DNA from 3 places in the Kitasatospora sp. NPDC057904 genome. Region 3 is predicted to be linked to each of the others. Evidence: riboswitches for the same ligand, from Rfam matches in the RefSeq annotation. Region 3 holds a riboswitch; each other region holds the start of a gene.
The links. A riboswitch is a leader RNA that binds a small molecule or an ion and turns the genes downstream of it on or off. The one in region 3 is predicted to bind S-adenosylmethionine.
Positions count from the first base shown of each region.

Region 1 (4,239 bases), on a different contig from region 3:
CCCGCCCCAAGCCTATTGCCTGGGGCAACCATCACGGCCACCGGTTCGGGCGATCGGGACGGCTAGCCCACCTGCCGTACAGCGCGGTGTCACGGAGGGCCCGCGGAGGGATGCTTGGCCGCATGGCGCTCGCGGCCCCCGGCCACACCGACGCGCGGGACGGCGGCCCCGCGGTGCCCGCCCCGGCGGTCACCTACGCCCTGATCGCGCTCAACACCCTGGTCTTCCTGTTCGGGCCGGCCGCCGGACTCAACCCCCTCTACGGCACCGGGCAGGCCCGGCTCTGCGCCGAGCAGCGGTACGAGCAGCGCTGGGGCGCCGTCCCCGCCGAACTGCTGGCCGGGCGCCCGCTGACGGCCGAACAGCTCGCCGAGGCCCCGGACCCGGCCCCCGGCTGCCCGGCCGCTCCCACGCCGGGCAAGCGCCCGGCCGTCTCCGTCCTCACCGGCCTCTTCCTGCACGCCGGCTGGCTGCACCTGGCCGGCAACCTGCTCTTCCTCCACGTCTTCGGCCCCACCGTCGAACGGCGGGTCGGCCGGGCCCGCTTCCTCCTCTTCTACCTGGCCGCCGGGAGCCTCGCGACGTACGGCTTCGCCCTCGCCGAGGCGCACTCGGCGGACTCCACCCGCGTCCTGATCGGAGCCTCCGGCGCGATCTCCGCCGTCCTGGGCGCCTACCTGCGCTTCCACCCGCGCTCCCGGGTGACGACGCTCGTCCCGCTGCTGCTCTTCCTGCCGCTGCGGTTCCCGGCCTGGCTCGTGCTGGGCCTCTGGTTCGCCCTGCAGTGGTGGTCGGTGCACTCGGCCGGGCCCGGGGTCGCCTACCTGGTCCACGTGATCGGCTTCTGCGCCGGCTTCCTCTACGCCTGCACCGTCGTCGGTCACCCCCCGAGACGACGCGGCTGAGGCCCGATACGCTGGCGCCACCCCACGAAGGAGCCGGAACAGTGATCACCGCCATCGTCCTGATCAAGACCAGTGTCGACCGCATCCCGGAGATCGCCGAGGCCATCGCCGCCATCGAGGGCGTCAGCGAGGTGTACTCGGTGACCGGCGGCTACGACCTGGTCGCGATGGTGCGGGTGCGCAAGCACGACGACCTGGCCGACGTCATCCCGGGCCGGCTGAACAAGGTCCCGGGCGTCGCCCACACCGAGACCCAGATCGCCTTCCGCACCTACTCCCAGCACGACCTGGAGGCCGCGTTCGCGCTCGGCCTGGACGAGTAGTCCTCAGTCCTCAGTCCTCACGGCGAGTGTCGGCGACGCAACGGCCGCCCTCGTTCCGGTAGTTCCACGCCGCGCCGTCCGTGACCAGCTCGCGGACGGCGGTCAGGAAGCGGTCGACGTGCTCGTCCGGGGTCCCGGCGCCGAAGCTGACCCGGATGGCGTTCAGGCTGCGCTCGCCCGGCAGCGACGGCTCCGGCGCGCCGCACTCGGACGGCGCCACGTCCTCGTCGCCGAGCAGCGTGCGCACCAGCGGGTGCGCGCAGAACAGCCCGTCGCGCACGCCGATGCCGTACTCGGCGGAGAGCGCGGCCGAGAAGTGCGAGCTGTTCCAGCCCCGGACGACGAAGGACAGCACGCCCACCCGCGCCGAGTCGGAGCCGAACAGGCTCAGCACCTTGACCTGCGGGATCTCCGCCAGCCCGGCCGTGAGCCGGGCGATCAGCGCCTGCTCGCGGGCCTCCAGCGCGTCGAAGCCGGCCTCGCTCAGCGCCCGGCAGGCGGACGCGATGGCGTAGGCGCCGATGACGTTCGGCGAGCCGGCCTCGTGCCGGGCCGGGCCGGTGTGCCACTGGACGGCCACCGAGCCGTCGGCCTCCCGGGCCACCGTCCGGGTCGCGCCGCCGCCGGCCAGGTACGGCTCGGCCGCGTCCAGCCAGTCCGCCCGGCCGGCCAGCACCCCGGCACCGAACGGCGCGTAGATCTTGTGGCCTGAGAAGGCGATCCAGTCGACGTCCAGCTCGGCCACCGAGACCCGGTGGTGCGGGGCGAGCTGCGCGGCGTCCAGCACCACCCGGGCGCCGTGCCGGTGCGCGGTCGCGGTGAGCTCGGCGACCGGCCACAGCTCGCCGGTGACGTTCGAGGCGCCGGTGACGCACAGCAGCTTCGGGCCCTCGGGCGCCCCGGCGAGCGCGGCGTCCAGCGCGGCGACGGCCTCGGCGTGCGAGCGGGGAGCGCGCAGGTAGGTGACGTCGAGCCCGGCGTGGGCCCAGGGCAGCAGCGAGGCGTGGTGCTCGGTCTCGAACGCGAACACCCGGGTGCCGGCCGGCAGCGCGGCGGCGAGCAGGTTGAGCGAGTCGGTGGTGGCCCGGGTGAAGACCACCTGGTCGCCCTCGCGCAGGCCGAGGAACTCGCCGACGGTCCGGCGGCTCTGCTCGAACAGGTCGGTGGACAGCTGCGAGAGGTACCCGGCGCCGCGGTGCACGCTGCCGTAGTAGGGGGCGTACGCGGCGACGTCGTCCCACACCCGCTGCAGCGCCGGCGAGCTGGCCGCGTAGTCGAGCGGCGCGTAGCCGACCTTCTCGCCGTTGGCGAGCGGCACCTGGACGTCGTGGCCGAGGACGGCCAGGGGGGCGCAGATTTCGGTGGCAAGGGACACGAGGATGCACTCCTTCGGAGGTCGAGGGACCCCGGGAGTGCTAGTCGTCGGGCGTCCGCGCTTGCCTCGCGGACGGTTCGCCGCGCGGCCCGGTCCTCACCCAGGGCACCCCGCCACGGACGGAGGGTTGCCGGACAGCAAGCTGGGGCTTGTCGCTGTCACTCATGACCTGGACAGGACTCTAGGTCGCGTCCGCCCGGTGGTCAAACAGGCATCCACCATCCGGACAGCCGAAGGGGCCCGCGGCGACGAACTGCCACGGGCCCCTCAACTCGCTTGTCAGTCCCGGCCGGTGGCCTCCGACCAGCGCCGCAGCAGCTCCTGCGCCGCGCCCGAGTCCACGGCCGCCGCGGCCCGCTCCATGCCGGCCGCCAGCTGCTCGGCGAGCGGCGCGTCCGTCAGGTCCAGCGCCACCAGCGCCGCCGCCGTGTTGAGCAGGACGGCGTCCCGCACCGGCCCGCGCTCCCCGGCCAGCAGCCTGCGCGCGACCTCGGCGTTGTAGGAGGCGTCCGCCCCGCGGAGCGCCTCGATGCCGACGAGCTCGATGCCGACGTCCCGCGGGTCGAAGGCGGTCTCGGTGACGATGCCGTCCCGCACGATCCACACCTGCGACGTCGTGGTGACGGTCAGCTCGTCCAGGCCGTCGTCGCCGCGGAAGACCAGCGCCGTGGAGCCGCGCCGGGCGAGGACGCCCGCGATCAGCCCGGCGAGCCGGGTGTCGAAGCAGCCGACGGCGTGCGCGGTGACCTTCGCCGGGTTGGTCAGCGGGCCGAGGATGTTGAACGCGGTCGGCACCCCGAGGTCGCGCCGGGCGGTGGCGGCGTGCCGCATCGACGGGTGGAACTTCGCCGCGAAGCAGAAGGTGAGCCCGACCTCCTCGGCCACCTCGGCGACCCGCCGGGCCGACAGGTCCAGGGCGACGCCGAGCTTCTCCAGCACGTCCGACGACCCGCTCGCCGAGGAGGACGCCCGGTTGCCGTGCTTGACCACCTTGGCACCGGCGGCCGCCGCGACGATCGCGGACATCGTGGAGATGTTGACGGTCTTGGCGCGGTCGCCGCCGGTGCCGACGATGTCCACCGCCGGGCCCGGGATGTCCAGCGGCTCGGCGTGCGCGTACATCGCGTCCACCAGGCCGCTGATCTCGTCGACCGTCTCGCCCTTGGCCCGCAGCGCCACCATGAACCCGGCGACCTGGACGGGGGACGCCTCGCCGCTCATGATCCGGTCCATCGCCCACGCGGTGGCCGAGCGGTCGAGGTCCTCCCCCTTCAACAGCGCCGCCAGGAGGTCCGGCCAGGTGCGGACCACCTGCGCGGGGTCGGTACCACCGTTCGCAGGGTTCACGTTCACCATGGCTGACTCCAGCTTTTGTCGGTTCCCCCAGGGGGGACGTCCGTACGGATGGAGTCAGCCTATCGAGCGGCGGGGTACCTCCGGCCCTGTCTTCTCTAGTACTGAGACGGCGCCGCTCAGCGCGTCGCGGGGGCCCGCTTGGCCAGGCGCGCCCGCAGCAGCGTGGCCACCGCCCCGGCCAGCGCGACCGGGTCGACCGGGCGCGAGATCGCCGCGTCGGCCCGGCTCCAGGCGGCCAGCCAGGAGTCCTGCGGCCGGCCGATCAGCACCAGCACCGGCG
Region 1 is NZ_JBHVOL010000009.1:10,055-14,293, forward strand. Features, by position in the region: gene ACFVSN_RS22865 (rhomboid family intramembrane serine protease) at 123-905, shown strand; gene ACFVSN_RS22870 (Lrp/AsnC ligand binding domain-containing protein) at 947-1,228, shown strand; gene ACFVSN_RS22875 (aminotransferase class V-fold PLP-dependent enzyme) at 1,239-2,603, opposite strand; SAM riboswitch class IV at 2,656-2,773, opposite strand; gene trpD (anthranilate phosphoribosyltransferase) at 2,883-3,959, opposite strand; gene ACFVSN_RS22885 (hypothetical protein) at 4,076-4,239, opposite strand, start outside.
Region 1: it holds a riboswitch for S-adenosylmethionine, as region 3 does, so the genes downstream of both, ACFVSN_RS22875 (aminotransferase class V-fold PLP-dependent enzyme) here and thrC (threonine synthase) in region 3, are expected to answer to the same signal.

Region 2 (4,239 bases), on a different contig from region 3:
TCTCCGACGACCTCCAGCACGTCGGCCAGGCGGCCTACGTACGCGGGCTCCTGGGCGGGGGCTGACCGCCCGGAAGAAGGGCACGGTCGGACCGAATCGGGCGGGATGGGACGATACGTGCCATGTCACGCACGTCTCCCCCGGTCCGGGGCACCGCCGCCCCGCCCGACCCGCTCCGCCGCCTCCTGCTCGAACTGGGCGACGCCTTCCTGGGCGGTGGTCTGCCCGTCCATGACGTCGAGGAGGAACTCCACGGCCTGGGGCGGGCGCTGGGGGCTCCCGGGGTGCAGGTCGCCGCCCTGACCAACGGGCTGTTCGTCTCGCTGGGCACGGACGACGCCACCGCGTTCCGGCCCGTCGGCGCCGCGCTGCGCTTCGAGCAGACGGCCGACGTCCTCCACCTGGTGCACCGGCTGCGCGCCGGCGGGCTCGACGGGCCGCGGGCGCTCGCCGAGCTGGACGCGATCCGCCGGGCGCCGGCCCGCTGGCCGACGTGGGTGGCGGACCTCGGGGCGCTGCCGGTCGGGGTCGGGGTCTGCATGTTCCTGCAGCCGGCCGCGGCGAACGTGCTGGCGGCCGGGGCCGGCTCGCTGGTCGTCGCGGGACTGACCGTGCTCGCCCGGCGCCTGCCGTCCCTGCGGCCGCTGCTGCCCGTCACGGCCGGGTTCCTCGTCGCACTGCTCGTCCTGGCGCTCGCGCAGGCCTCGCTGCTGGACGGCCCGCTGCGGACGATCGTCGCCACGCTGGCGATCCTGCTGCCGGGCGGGCTGCTGGTCACCGGCCTGTCGGAGATCGCCGCGGGCTCGGCCAGCGCCGGGACGGCCCGGCTGGTGTCCGGCGCGGTGCAGCTCGCACTGTTCCTCGCCGGGGTGGCCGCCGCCACCACCGCGATCGGCATGCCCGCCTCGGCGCTGGCCAACGTGCAGGTGGCCAAGCCGAGTTGGTGGGTGATCGGGCTCGGTCTCGCGATCGCCGTCGCGGGCGTCGTGATCAACGTGAACACCCCGCCGAGCGCCGTTCCGTGGATCGTCGCGGTGATCGCGGTGAGCGTCACCGTCCAGGTCGTCATCGGCTCGGAGCACGGCGCGGCGATCGGCGGCCTGGCCGGGGCGGTCTCCGCCGCGGTCGCCGCCACCCTGGTGCACTGGCTGCCGGGCGGCCCGCTCTGGCAGGTGCTCTACCTGCCGGCGTTCTGGATCGTCGTGCCGGGCTCCTTCGGCCTGCTGAACACCGCCCAGATCGAGGTGGGCAACGGGGCCCAGTCGGTGCTGGCGGCCGTCTCGGCGGTCTTCGGGGTGTCGATCGGCACCCTGATCGGCTCGGTGATCAGCCGCATTCCCCGTCCGACGCTCCTCACGCCGGCGCCTCGGACCTGAGCCGACGCCCCGGGCCTGGGCCTCGGGCCTGAGCCGACGCCCCGGGCCCGGGGCCGGGCCGGTCACGGGTGGCGCAGCGCCTCGGTGAGGTGGTTCGCCGCCTCGATGACGGCCTGGGACAGGCGCGCGCCCGGGTGCCGGGTGAGCCGTTCGATCGGGCCGGAGACGGTGACCGCGGCCACCACCCGGTTGGACGGCCCGCGCACCGGCGCCGACACGGACGCGACTCCGAGCTCGCGCTCGCCGATGGACTGCGCCCAGCCCCGCCGCCGTACGCCGCTGAGGGCCGTGGCCGTGAAGCGCGCCCCCTGGAGCCCCCGGTGGAGGCGCTCCGGCTCCTCCCAGGCGAGCAGGATCTGGGCGGCGGCGCCGACCTTCATGGGGAGCGTGACCCCCACCGGCACCGTGTCGCGCAGACCGGAGAGCCGCTCCGCGACGGCCACGCAGATCCGGACCTCGCCCTGACGGCGGTACAGCTGGGCGCTCTCGCCGGTGACGTCGCGCAGGTGCACGAGCACCGACCCGGCGGCGGCCAGCAGCCGGTCCTCCCCCGCCGCCGCCGACAGCTCGGCGAGCCGGGGGCCGAGGACGAACCGGCCCTGCAGGTCCCTGGTCACCAGTCGGTGGTGTTCCAGCGCGACGGCCAGCCGGTGGGCGGTGGGGCGTGCCAGGCCGGTGGCGGCGGCGAGTCCGGCCAGGGTGATGGGCCCGGACTCCAGGGTGGCGAGGATCGCGGTGGCCTTGTCGAGCACGCCGACGCCGCTCGTGAGCTCCATGGATGGGTACTCCAGTCTCGAATCCGCGGCCGACGGGTGGGTTCGGCGCGCGGGGGCTCCCCGCGGGGAGCGCGGGGGTGGTCAGCGAGAACGGGCCGGAGAAGTCGGCCGGATGCCTGCGCCGGGCACGAGACGGGTACGCGGAAGGGCCGGGGCGGGAAGCGCCCGGGCGAAGGACAGCACAGAGAGCACCGTGTCTCCTCATCTTTCCCGCGCCACGTTGGCGACAGGCCGGAGTTGGCACTGATCCCGGACGGCACGGCGCGTACTTCGGACGCCGGGTCGAACGGGGAGTTGCCGGGGCTTCGTAGGGCCGGTCCCTCCACCCCTCTGGATGATTCGCGAGGAACGATACAAGACTCCCCGCCCCGCCCGCCAAACTCCCCCCACCCCGTACACCTCCGCTTCGTGGGAGCACGGCTCCCGCCGGGCCCGGTCGGCGGGGCTCTGGCATGATCACCAGCCATGACAGACCTCGCGTTCGACGCCCTGCTCTGCGACCTGGACGGCGTCATCCGCTTCTACGACGGCGACGAGGTGACGCGGCTCGAACGGGCCGCCGGCCTCGCCCCGGGCACGACGACGGAGATCGCGTTCGCCCCCGAGCGCGACCTCCCACTGCTGCTCGGGCGGATCACCCGCGCGCAGTGGGCCGCGTCCATCGCCGAGGCCCTGGCCGCCCACGTCCCCGCCCCGCAGGCCGCCGAACTCGGCCGGCTGGTGGCGCCCGTCCTGGGCGAGGGTGGCACGGCCGCCCCGTAGAGCGTCCGCCTGACCATTCGTCACATTCCGTTCCACTCAAGGAAGATCACCGAAACCTCCGTTCCGAATCGGGGCGCTCGCGTCGCGGATCCGGACATCTGTCACGGTTTCGAAGCGGCAGTGCCACGACTTCGCATATCCCTCACCGAGCCGCGACCGGAGCTCTACCGTTTTACCGACGGTCCCCTTCTCGACCGTCCCCGAGCGGAGGGCGAGCACATGAACGGTCGCCAGGGTCCGGTCGTGCGGTCGGGGGTGGTCGCCGTGGCGCTGTGCGCCGCCGCGGCCTGCTCGTCCGGCACGAGCCAGGCCCACGACGGCGTGCAGGACCTCGTGACCGGTACCGGGTTCGACACCGGGCAGCAGCGGGTCACCGGGGCCTCGACCACGTTCCCGGTCGGCCAGACCGCCTACGTGGCCTTCATCACCGACGCGGGCGGCGCGGGCGGGACGGTACAACTCGACCTGGTCCGCGGCGGGCAGTCCGAACCCGAGGCACGCAGCCTGCCGGTCACGGTCGCCCAGGGCCGGCACGTCTACACCAAGCGGATCGACCTCGCCATCGCGGGGAGCGTCCAGGTCCAGGCGCTCTACAACGGCGTGGTCGTCAAGTCCCTCTCCCTGAAGGTCGGGTGAGGACCATGACGATCCGACCGGCGGGCGGCGCGGCGCCGCTCCTCGTGACCGTCGCGCTCCTCACCCCCCTCGTCGGCTGCAGCAGCTCCGGCCACGCGGCCGCCCCTCCGCCGAAATGCGACACCTCCTACGTCTACACGAACGTCAAGGACGGCGGCACGGCACTGGAGGTCGTCGACGCCCAGATGTCGCAGAACCAGACCGGCTCGACGGAGACCTGGTCGGTGAGCACCACCCGCGAACAGACCCTCTCCATCCAGGAGTCGGAGAGCACGACGGTCAAGGCCCACGTCGCCGTGGCGGGCACCGCGCTCGTCACCGGCGCCTCGGCCTTCGTCCCCGCGGCCGAGGGCCAGGCGAACGCCGTCTTCGACTACGAGCACCGCACCGACTCGTCCGTCTCCCGCACCTCGTCCAAGTCCACCAACACCAAGGTCGCCATCCAGGTGCCGCCCGGCACCACCGCCTACGCCCTGTACGGGGTCGTCATGAAGTGGACGACGGGCACCGTGCGGACCGACGCCTGCGGCGGAAGCACCGGCGGCGGCGAGACGAAGACCTTCATCCTGCCCGAGGCCTACACGTGGTGCAGCTGGTTCGTCGGGCCCGATTCCTTCACCGACGGCAACCAGAGCCCGTGCGAAGTGGTACCCGGGCAAGGACCGCAGAGCCTCAACTGAACACCACCA
Region 2 is NZ_JBHVOL010000002.1:466,261-470,499, forward strand. Features, by position in the region: gene ACFVSN_RS07530 (DUF664 domain-containing protein) at 1-65, shown strand, start outside; gene ACFVSN_RS07535 (threonine/serine exporter family protein) at 123-1,376, shown strand; gene ACFVSN_RS07540 (IclR family transcriptional regulator) at 1,439-2,152, opposite strand; SAM riboswitch class I at 2,351-2,493, opposite strand; gene ACFVSN_RS07545 (hypothetical protein) at 2,618-2,914, shown strand; gene ACFVSN_RS07550 (hypothetical protein) at 3,134-3,550, shown strand; gene ACFVSN_RS07555 (hypothetical protein) at 3,556-4,230, shown strand.
Region 2: it holds a riboswitch for S-adenosylmethionine, as region 3 does, so the genes downstream of both, ACFVSN_RS07540 (IclR family transcriptional regulator) here and thrC (threonine synthase) in region 3, are expected to answer to the same signal.

Region 3 (4,239 bases):
TGATCTCGGTCGCCAGTCCCTCGGCGAATCGCACGTCGTCGTCGTTCACGTACACGTTCACGAAACGGCGCAGCTTGCCGGTGTCGTCCAGGATGCGCGCGGAGATGCCCGCGTGGTTCTTCTCCAGGTCGGCGATGACGTCGCCCAGGGTCCCGCCGTCGGCGGTGACCTCGGCGGACCCGCCGGTGTAGGTGCGCAGGATGGTGGGGATGCGGACGGTGGCGCTCATGGGTGGCTCTCCTCGTGGGGGAATCAGGCGGACGCGAGGCCGGCGGTGCGGAAGGACTCCAGCGTCGGGCGGATGACCGCGGTCATCCCGGCATCGGCGACGGCGTCCAGGGTCTTGAGGCCGTCACCGGTGTTGATCGCGACGGTCTCCTTGGCCGGATCCAGCTGCCCGGTCTCGACCAGCTTCTTGAGCACGCCGACGGTCACCCCGCCCGCGGTCTCGGCGAAGATGCCCTCGGTGCGGGCCAGCAGCCGGATGGCGGCCACCACCTCGGCGTCGGTGACGTCCTCGACCGCTCCGCCGGTGCGCCGCGCGATGTCCAGCACGTACGGGCCGTCCGCCGGGTTGCCGATCGCCAGCGACTTGGCGATGGTGTCCGGCTTCACCGGCTTGATCACGTCCCGGCCGGCCTTGAACGCCGCGGAGACCGGCGAGCAGCCCTCGGCCTGGGCGCCGAAGATCCGGTACGGCCGGTCCTCGACCAGCCCGAGCTTGATCAGCTCCTGCAGGCCCTTGTCGATCTTCGTGAGCTGCGAGCCCGAGGCGATCGGGATGACGATCTGCTCCGGCAGCCGCCAGCCGAGCTGCTCGCAGATCTCGTACGCGAGCGTCTTGGAGCCCTCGCCGTAGTACGGGCGGAGGTTGACGTTGACGAAGCCCCAGCCCTCGCCGGCCGGGTCGCCGATCAGCTCCGAGCAGAAGCGGTTCACGTCGTCGTAGTTGCCCTCGATGCCGACCAGCTCGCCGCCGTACACACCGGCCATGACGACCTTGCCCTGCTCCAGGTCGTGCGGGATGAACACGCACGAGCGGAACCCGGCCCGGGCCGCCGCCGCACCCACCGCACCGGCCAGGTTGCCGGTCGACGAGCAGGAGAGCGTGGTGTAGCCGAAGGCGCGCGCGGCCTCGATCGCGCAGGCCACCACGCGGTCCTTGAACGAGTGCGTCGGGTTCCCCGAGTCGTCCTTCACGTACAGGTTCGCGGTGAACCCGAGCTCGCGACCGAGGTTGTCCGCCTTGACCAGCGGGGTCCAGCCGGGATTCAGGTTCGGCTTCGAAGCGACGTCCGCGGGCACCGGCAGCAGCGGCGCGTAGCGCCAGATCGACGCGGGCCCGGCCTCGATGCGCTTGCGCAGCTCCTCGGCGGCCTCGCTCCCGAACTCGTACGCGATCTCCAGCGGCCCGAAGCACTCCACACAGGCGAAGCTCGGACCGAGCGGGAAGCGGGTGCCGCACTCCCGACAGGACAGGGCGGTGGCGGGGCCGAGATCCACGGATGCGGGTGCGACTGTGTCGATAGCCATGATGGCGGAGGCCTCTCTCCTCATCTTCCCCGTGGTGCGGGCGCACCACGGGCCGGAATTGGCACCTGTCCCGCCGGGGCCTGGTGAAAGCCGCGCGAGAAGGTTGCCGGGACGTCAACGGGCCGTTCCCTCAGTCCCTCTGGATGAGCATGTGAAGTTGTCGTCAGCGGTGACCCCGGCGTGCGAAGGTCCGACCGCTGTACGAAGACTGTATCCGAAGGCGCCGAGCCCGAAAGGGACCGTCCGCCACGCGAGATGGCCCGTTCCACCCCGATCCGCCGAGGAGAGTCCCGTGCCCGCCGAACCGACCCCCGCACTCCTCCCGCAGGCGGCCTCCTGGCTGGGCCGCCGCTCGTGGAGTGCGGCCGACCGGCCGGTCGACACCCTCCTGGCGGCCAAGCGCCGCACCGGCCACACCGTCAGCGTCGTCCTGCCCGCCCTCGACGAGGCGGCCACCGTCGGCGACATCGTCCGCACGATCCGGCGCGAGCTGATGGAGCGCCTCCCCCTCGTCGACGAGCTCGTCGTCGTCGACTCCGGCTCCGCCGACGACACCGCCGCCGTGGCCGCCGCGGCCGGCGCCCGGGTCGTGCCGCGCGACGGGATCCTGCCCCGGCTGCCCGCCGTGCCCGGCAAGGGCGAGGTGCTGTGGCGCTCGCTGCTGGTCACCCGCGGCGACATCGTCTGCTTCGTCGACGCCGACCTGCGCGAGTTCGACCCCGCCTTCGTCTCCGGCACCGTCGGCCCGCTGCTCACCGAGCCGGACATCCAGCTGGTCAAGGCCATGTACGACCGCCCGCTCGAAGTCAGCGGCTCCGCCGGGGACCCCGACGCGGTCTTCCCGGCCGGCGGTGGCCGGGTGACCGAACTGGTCGCCCGCCCCCTCCTCAACCTGCACTGGCCGGAACTCGCCGGTTTCGTCCAGCCGCTCGGCGGCGAGTACGCGGCCCGCCGCGTACTGCTCGAACGGCTGCCCTTCCCCACCGGCTACGGCGTCGAACTCGGCCTCCTGGTCGACGCGTTGGAGCTCGTCGGCCTCGACGCCCTGGCCCAGGTCGACGTCGGCGTCCGCCACCACCGCCACCAGGACGGCCAGGCCCTCGGCCGGATGGCCGCCACCATCTACCGGACCGCGCTGGAACGCCTCGACCGCGCCCACCGCCTCAAGGCGTCGGCCGACCTCGTCCACCCGCTGCTCACCCAGTTCACCCGCGACCCGGAGACCCGCGCGTTCACCGCCCACACGCACCCCGTGACGGCCACGGAACGCCCCCCGATGCACACCGTCCCCGAGTACGCGAAGCGCCGCACCGACGGGTGACAGACCCGAACAGTGCGGCCGCTGCGATCTCGCCGGTTGTCCGGCGATTGGTTTGCGACGTCTGCCGACCGGCAACGTACCAACCGTGACTCCTCCCCCTCTCGACGAGGAGGCTTCCCACTCGACCCCTGCGGAGCCTCATGGCGGCCAAGCCCTGACCGCTGCATGTCGCAGGTCTTCGACGGTACGGCCGCGCTGCGCTCCGCTCCGCCGTACGCTCGGATTCCACCCCGAAGGGTGAACGGGTAGACCCAGAAGAGGACTCATGGCCGATTCATCGACCAAACGTTCGAGCGCGACCGTGCTGGTGGCGTCCAACCGCGGACCGGTCTCCTTCAGCACCGCGGACGACGGCACGCTGACCCTCAAACGCGGTGGCGGAGGCCTGGTCTCCGGCCTCTCCGCGATCGACGACCCGAACGCCGTCTGGGTGTGCGCCGCCCTGGGCGACGCGGACCGCCGGGCCGCCCGCGAAGCCCCCCACGGCCGCCTCGACCTGGCCGGCCACGACGTCGGCGGACAGGCCGTCCGGATGCTGGACATCGACCCGGAGACCTTCGCCCGCGCCTACAACGGCGTCGCCAACTCGACCCTCTGGTTCGTCAGCCACCTGCTCTACGCCACGCCCACCGCCCCCGCCTTCGACGCGGGCTTCCGCACCGAGTGGGCCGCCTACGAGACGTACAACCGGGCCTTCTCGGACGCCCTCGCGGCCGAGGCCGCCCCGAACGCCGCCGTCCTGGTCCAGGACTACCACCTGTCCCTCACCCCGGCCCTGCTCCGCGCGGCCCGCCCCGACCTTCGCATCGGCCACTTCTCCCACACCCCGTGGGCCCCGCCCGAGTACTTCCGGCTCCTCCCGGACGACGTGGCCAGGGCCGTCCTCACCGGCATCCTCGGCGCCGACCGGGCCGGCTTCCTCACCGAACGCTGGGCGAGGGCCTTCGCCGCGTGCTGCGAGGAGATCCTGCACGCGACCGTCGACCACGACGCCCTCACCATCACCCACGACGGCCGCACGACCCGCCTCGGCGTGCACGCCCTGGGCGCCGACGCCGACTTCCTGCGCGAGCGCGCCCACCGCCCGGACGTCGACGAGCGCCTCGCCGCCCTGCGCGAGGCCGTCGGCGACCGGCGCACGATCGTCCGGGTCGACCGCACCGAACTCAGCAAGAACATCGTCCGGGGCCTGCTCGCCTACCGCCACCTCCTGCGCACGCGCCCGGAGTGGCACGACCGCGTCGTGCACATCGCCTTCGCCTACCCGTCCCGCACGGACCTCGCCGAGTACCGCGACTACACGGCCCGGGTGGAGCAACTCGCCGAAGCGATCAACACCGAATTCGCCACCCCCACCTGGCAACCACTGATCCTGCACGTCAACG
Region 3 is NZ_JBHVOL010000057.1:1,412-5,650, reverse strand. Features, by position in the region: gene ACFVSN_RS44935 (ubiquitin-like small modifier protein 1) at 1-229, opposite strand, end outside; gene thrC (threonine synthase) at 253-1,533, opposite strand; SAM riboswitch class I at 1,551-1,683, opposite strand; gene ACFVSN_RS44925 (glucosyl-3-phosphoglycerate synthase) at 1,826-2,854, shown strand; gene ACFVSN_RS44920 (trehalose-6-phosphate synthase) at 3,120-4,239, shown strand, end outside.